Linked DNA regions of Paeniglutamicibacter kerguelensis. Each later gene encodes a partner of the first gene's protein in a complex. Links are inferred from orthologs where the notes say so. Each region holds a gene or a part of one and is shown on either strand. Other genes may lie near its edges. The genes, in order: rpsG and tig.

What was found.
Region 2: the proteins of rpsG (region 1) and tig are in contact, whole or in part, in a crystal structure (PDB 3GTY), measured with the Thermotoga maritima proteins. The link is inferred for Paeniglutamicibacter kerguelensis from one-to-one orthologs. Residues at the interface, in WP_004081843.1 of Thermotoga maritima: Lys34, Lys52, Lys55, Glu59, Arg62, Gln63, Glu66, Asn67, Lys69, Val71, Arg95, Ala109, Lys110, Lys111, Gly112, Arg113, Pro114, Glu117, Glu121, Ile124, Ala125, Tyr127, Asn128, Asn129, Thr130, Gly131, Lys135, Asp139, Arg142, Met143; in WP_004081061.1 of Thermotoga maritima: Glu122, Val124, Val129, Leu130, Tyr133, Glu188, Gly259, Ile262, Tyr263, Glu266, Ser270, Glu273, Gln274, Glu277, Arg308, Gln311, Ile312, Ser315, Tyr316, Glu325, Arg329, Arg336, Leu363, Phe366, Trp367, Arg373, Leu377, Arg381, Leu384, Glu387.

Annotation. Positions count from the first base shown.
Region 1 is NZ_JAGIOF010000001.1:2,603,550-2,606,834, reverse strand. What follows is about bases 144-3,111. They hold rpsG (30S ribosomal protein S7), read left to right. Parts: upstream 144-1,376; coding sequence 1,377-1,847; downstream 1,848-3,111. Other genes in these bases: fusA (elongation factor G), read left to right, coding at 1,929-3,111; rpsL (30S ribosomal protein S12), read left to right, coding at 1,003-1,377; JOF47_RS11945 (GNAT family N-acetyltransferase), read left to right, coding at 144-613. Outside these bases: more of JOF47_RS11945, read left to right, coding at 95-143; more of fusA, read left to right, coding at 3,112-3,285.
Region 2 is NZ_JAGIOF010000001.1:2,065,563-2,068,868, reverse strand. Bases 314-3,302 are described here. They hold tig (trigger factor), read left to right. Parts: upstream 314-1,118; coding sequence 1,119-2,486; downstream 2,487-3,302. Other genes in these bases: JOF47_RS09355 (ATP-dependent Clp protease proteolytic subunit), read left to right, coding at 2,749-3,302; JOF47_RS09370 (lysoplasmalogenase family protein), read left to right, coding at 314-491. Outside these bases: more of JOF47_RS09370, read left to right, coding at 108-313; more of JOF47_RS09355, read left to right, coding at 3,303-3,306. UniProt on the Bacillus subtilis protein: Involved in protein export. Acts as a chaperone by maintaining the newly synthesized protein in an open conformation. Functions as a peptidyl-prolyl cis-trans isomerase.

The DNA.
Region 1 (3,285 bases):
GGGGGTGGGGCAAGATCGCTGGCGGTGAGCCCGCCGAGCAAGTTGTGGCGCGTCGCTGTCGGAACTGAACCATGGACTTGCATAGGCTCGAGCCATGATCGAACTCATCGCCCCGGACGTCCGGTACCGGGACGATTGGCTGGAAGCTGCCATGGAATTCAACGGTGCCCACCGGGACGGAGCCAGTGCCGAGGACCTTGACCTTGAGCAATGGCGGGATCCGGGAGTCTTCGAAGGTTTTGTGGAACGGCTGCTCGCCGACGCACTACCCGACAGCCCGCGAAAGCCGGAGTATGTTCCGTGCACATTCCTTTGGATCGCCCAGGGGGCCAGCATTCTCGGCTCACTCGCCATCCGTCACGAACGCAACGACTATCTATTCAACGAAGGCGGACACATCGGGTACAGCGTTCGTCCGTCGGCTCGCCGCAAGGGTCATGCCACAGCGGCGCTGGCCCGGACCCTGCCCATGGCCGGGGCCTTGGGGATATCGCGAGTGCTCGTGACATGCCTTGAAGGCAACGCAGGATCACGCGGAACCATAGAGAAGAACCGAGGCGCGTACGAGGATACTCGAAACGGCACCCGTCGCTACTGGATCGATGCAGGCTAGGTCCGAGACCCGGAGCGTCCGATCGCGGTTTCGCTGTCTCAGCGAGTTGCGCCGGCAACTTGTGGCGCATGCGTCCCACGGCTGCTTCGATGAAGTGGCAGCGTGGCCGCACACGAAGAGTTCCTTGTGTTTAAAGGGAACCAGGGCAGTGTGTGATGAGACCCGTGTCATTAAGCGCGGAGAACTCATGCTAAGCTAGAGCTAATTGTTTTATAGGTGTGGCAAATGGACACAGTCCGGGTTGCGGGTAGGTTGCGCAACATATGCCACACTTTCGCACGCCTAGGGGTCAACCCGAAGTCGCTGTGACTAAACGACTATAAACGCAGCGTCTCCAAGCAGTCTTATTGTGGGCGGCGCCGCAGAACAAGAAACCGGAGGACACGAAAGTGCCTACTATTCAGCAGCTGGTCCGCAAGGGCCGCTCGCCGAAGGTCAAGAAGACCAAGGCCCCAGCCCTTAAGGGCAACCCAATGCGTCGTGGCGTATGCACCCGTGTGTACACCACCACCCCGAAGAAGCCGAACTCCGCACTTCGTAAGGTCGCACGTGTGCGCCTTGCCGGTGGCGTTGAAGTTACCGCTTACATTCCGGGCGTTGGCCACAACCTGCAGGAACACTCCATCGTGCTCGTTCGCGGTGGTCGTGTGAAGGACCTTCCGGGTGTGCGCTACAAGATCGTACGTGGTGCGCTCGATACCCAGGGTGTAAAGAACCGTAAGCAGGCTCGTTCCCGCTACGGTGCCAAGAAGGAAGGTAAGTAATGCCTCGTAAGGGCCCGGCGCCAGCGCGCCCCCTCGTCTCGGATCCGGTATACGGTTCCCCGCTTGTTACCCAGCTGATCAACAAGGTTTTGATCGACGGTAAGAAGTCCACCGCAGAGCGTATCGTTTACGGTGCACTCGAAGGTGCATTGGCCAAGAACGGTACCGACCCGGTTGTGACCCTCAAGAAGGCCATGGATAACATCCGCCCGGCCCTCGAGGTTCGCTCCCGCCGTGTTGGTGGCGCTACCTACCAGGTTCCAGTAGAAGTAAAGCCGGGTCGCTCGACCGCTCTGGCACTTCGCTGGCTCGTTGGCTACTCGAAGGCTCGCCGCGAGAAGACCATGATCGAGCGTCTCATGAACGAGATCCTCGACGCCTCCAACGGTCTGGGTGCCGCTGTAAAGCGTCGCGAAGACACTCACAAGATGGCAGAGTCCAACAAGGCCTTCGCCCACTACCGCTGGTAAAAAGCGTTCTATTCAGATGGCGGGATCGATCATTGATCGGTTCCGCCTCTGGAATGGATATCACCAACTTAGGGAGACATCGTGGCACAGGACGTGCTTACCGACCTGAATAAGGTCCGAAACATCGGCATCATGGCCCACATCGATGCCGGTAAGACCACTACGACGGAACGCATCCTGTTCTACACGGGTGTGAACCACAAGCTCGGCGAAACGCACGATGGTGCCTCGACGACTGACTGGATGGAGCAGGAAAAGGAGCGCGGCATTACGATTACGTCTGCCGCCGTGACCTGCTTCTGGAACAAGAACCAGATCAACATCATTGACACCCCGGGTCACGTTGACTTCACCGTTGAGGTTGAGCGCTCCTTGCGCGTCCTCGATGGCGCAGTTGCCGTCTTCGATGGCAAGGAAGGCGTGGAGCCACAGTCCGAGACTGTTTGGCGCCAGGCTGACAAGTACAACGTTCCGCGTATCTGCTTCGTCAACAAGATGGACAAGCTGGGTGCTGACTTCTACTTCACCGTAGACACCATCATCAAGCGCCTTGGTGCCAAGCCGCTGGTAATGCAGCTGCCGATCGGCTCCGAGTCCGAGTTCACCGGCGTTGTCGACTTGATGACCATGAAGGCTTTCGTATGGGAGGGCGACTCCAAGGGTGACGTCACCATGGGTGCCGCCTACGAAGTCCAGGAAATCCCGGCCGACCTTCAGGAAAAGGCCGAGGAATACCGCGCCAAGCTGGTTGAGGACGTAGCCGAGGGCTCTGACGAGCTCATGGAGAAGTTCCTCGAAGGCGAAGAGATCAGCATTGCTGAGCTCAAGGCCGGCATCCGCAAGATGGTTGTCAACTCCGAGATCTACCCGGTCTTCTGTGGCTCCGCCTTCAAGAACCGTGGCGTTCAGCCGATGCTCGATGCTGTCATCGACTTCCTGCCGAACCCGATGGATGTTGGCGCGACGATCGGTCACGATCCGAAGAACGAAGAGATCGAGATCCGTCGCGAACCTTCCGAGGACGAGCCGTTCTCGGCTCTTGCCTTCAAGATTGCGACCCACCCGTTCTTCGGCCAGTTGAACTTCATCCGCGTGTACTCCGGCAAGGCAACTCCGGGTACCCAGCTGCTGAACTCCACGAAGCAGAAGAAAGAACGTATTGGCAAGCTCTTCCAGATGCACGCCAACAAGGAAATGCCCGTAGACGAGGTCCACGCAGGCCACATCTACGCAGTGATCGGCCTCAAGGACACCACCACCGGTGACACCTTGTGCGATCCGGCAAACCCGATCGTTCTTGAGTCGATGTCCTTCCCTGATCCCGTGATCTTCGTTGCCATTGAGCCGAAGACCAAGGGCGACCAGGAAAAGCTCTCGACCGCTATTCAGAAGCTCTCCGCTGAGGACCCGACGTTCACCGTCTCCCTCAACGAGGACA
Region 2 (3,306 bases), 540 kb from region 1 along the record:
CCGGACCAAGGCAGTGCCGCTCTGGCCCTGTGCTCCGTTCGCCCCACGCACTTGTCTGCATCTCTGCGGGCCGGCCAATCGATCCGGGCGGCCGGACACTGCAGTGGATGATGTTGGACTTGCCATTCGCATTCCTGCTCTCGGTTCCGCGCACTGTTGCCCTGCCTAGATCGAGCCTCGGTGGGAACTCGGGCTTGGGCGGGGATGAATTCCTGCGTCGACTGTGTGCTTTTGCGGTTGCGCATCTTGCATGCATTTCCCTCTTCGTTTGGCGAGGGGGTCTGCGTGCACGAAATGCGAGCAAGTGGGCATTGCTCTACGTTCCATTGGCAGTCATCGTGCCTGCTGCCGTTTTGCCGCTTGCGGGCAGCGCGTCCATCGCCGTAGCCGTTCCTGCATTGCTGATCCTTGCGATGGCGGTATGGAAAGGCACCGGCAACAGGGCCGTGGCGCTTGGCACGTGCCACTATTCGATTCCGTTCTTTCAATGAAGCGTTTTCTGCCGGAGTCTGTTTCCGGCAGATCGACCTTGCCATCATGTTTTGCCACGCCACCGGCCAGGGAACGATCATTTTCGGTGTCGTCGTCACATTGCGGCAGCGCGGTGTCACGGCCGGACCGCTTCAGTGCGGGGGAGCGGGGCCGCTGGATACGTCCAATTCACCGAATTTGCGGTAACGCTCATCACAATCATCATGTGAAATGCGGTTTTTAGGTGCATTGTCGGCCTCCAGAAGCCGTTTTCGGGTCGAAATCCAGCGAAAACGGCGGCCTTGTGGCGGGCTGGATGCGTTCCTGGCGCAAAAAACCTTGAAATTCCGGTGTTCTTTGCCTCGAATTGGGTTTTCGGCAAACTCCTAGTATGTTTATTCCGCGCCGTCAACGAAATCCAAACTTCTGGTTGGCGGGCCGATTAGTAGAAACACGCAGGATCTGCATAGAATGTTTCTGCACTAATCGGGGTGTAGCTCAGCTTGGCTAGAGCGCGCGCTTTGGGAGCGTGAGGTCGCAGGTTCGAATCCTGTCACCCCGACTCTGTACCTTCAACCCCGCAACGGTTACCGTTGCGGGGTTGAAGTCCAGTTAGACCAAACATCACACACCAGGAGTACAACGCTGTGAAGAGCGCCGTCGAAAACCTCAACCCTACTCGGGTCAAGCTCACCGTTGAAGTTCCCTACGAGGAACTGAAGCCAAGCATTGACGAGGCGTACAAGACCATCGCCAAGCAGATCCAGGTTCCCGGCTTCCGTGCCGGCAAGGTTCCGTCGCGCATGATTGATCAGCGCGTGGGCCGTGGCTACGTCCTGGAGACCGCTATCAACGAGGGTATGAACGCCTTCTACCAGAAGGCCGTCACCGAGAACGAAATCGTTCCGCTGTCGCGTCCCGAGGTGGAAATCACTGAGACCCCGTCCGCAGAGGTTGCTGGCGAAGGCCAGCTCGCCTTCCAGGTCGAGATCGACATCCGCCCGAGCATCGAACTGCCGGAATACAAGGGTCTCGAAGTTACCGTTGAAGCCCTCGAGGCTGGCGACGAAGACATTGAAAAGGCACTTGAGGACCTGCGCGGCCGCTTCGGCACGCTCAAGACCATCGAGCGCCCGGCGGCCGATAACGACTTCATCACCCTTGACCTGGTTGCCAGCGTTGACGGCGAAGAAATCGATTCCGCAACCGGACTGTCCTACCAAGTCGGCTCCGGCACCATGCTCGAGGGCATGGACGAAGCAGTCACCGGCCTGTCCGCAGGCGAGGATGCAACCTTCGAAACCAAGTTGGCCGGCGGCGAGCACGCAGGTGCCGACGCTCAGGTCAAGGTCACCGTTACCGCCGTCAAGGAGCGCGAGCTTCCTGAGGCCAACGACGACTTCGCACAGCTGGCTTCCGAATTCGACACCATGGCCGAATTGCGCGAATCCCTCGCCAAGGACGCAGCCGAGTCCAAGGTCATGGAGCAGGGCGTTGAAGCCCGCGACCTCGTTCTCGAGAAGCTGATGGCCCTCGTTGAGGTTCCGGTTCCGGAATCCGTCATCACCGAGCAGGTTGAGCAGCACTTCGAACAGGGTGCGCACAACGAAGGTGAAGAGCACGACACCGAAGAGCACCGCACCGAGGTTCGCGCAAACACCGAAAAGGCCTTCAAGAACGAGATCGTCCTGGACGCCGTTGCAGAAGCAGAGAAGATTGGCGTTGCCCAGTCCGAACTGATCGACTACATCGTTCAGACCGCAGGCCAGTACGGCATGGATCCGAACCAGTTCGCCCAGATGCTCGACGGTGCCGGCCAGGTTCCGATGCTGGTTGGCGAAGTTCGCCGCCGTAAGGCACTTGCCAAGGTCCTGGAACTGGCAGTCGTCACCGACTCCAAGGGCAACGTCGTTGACCTGAGCTCGTTCGTCAGCGCCGAAGGTGAAGAGGGCTCCGCGTCTTCGGCATCGTCCGCTTCCTCCGCCTCCTCGGCTTCGGCAGCATCCGCAGAGTAACTCCTGCACCGCCCAGGCGGTAAGTTTTTCCCGATCGCGGGGTCACCATTGGTGGCCCCGCGATCGTTCTTTAAGCCCACGGCGATGGGCCGGGCGCAGGCCATGCGCCGACAGCGAACAGTTGCCAATGAACTCCCAAAGTGGCTGGCCAAGGCAGTAATGTTCAAAGAAGTAAAGAGCCAGTGGCCCGACAGACAGAACGTCGGGCGACGGCATCACGGAGAGGTATCAGAACATGTCCAGTGACTCCCGCACTCCCACTATGGCTTCGGTTGACCCGGCCGCACGTGAGGACTACATCTACAATCGACTCCTCAAGGAGCGGATCATCTGGCTCGGCTCGGAAGTCCGAGACGACAACGCGAACGCCATTTGCTCGCAGTTGCTCCTGCTCTCCGCGGAGGACCCGGAGAAGGACATCTACCTGTACATCAACTCCCCGGGTGGGTCCATCACCGCGGGCATGGCGATCTACGACACCATCCAGTACATCCCCAACGACGTGGTGACCGTGGCAACCGGCCTTGCCGCTTCCATGGGCCAGTTCCTGCTGTCCTCGGGCACCCCGGGCAAGCGCTACGCCACCCCGAACGCCCGTATCCTGATGCACCAGCCTTCCGGCGGCATCGGCGGCACGGCCTCAGACATCCGCATCCAGGCGGAACTGATCCTTCACATGAAGAAGGTCATGAGCGAGCTGACGGCCGCGCAGACCGGCCAGACCGTTGACACCATCCTCAAGGACAACGAGCGCGACAAGTGGTTCACGGCCACCGAGGGCCTCGAGTACGGCTTCTTTGACCACATCGCCCAGTCCTCC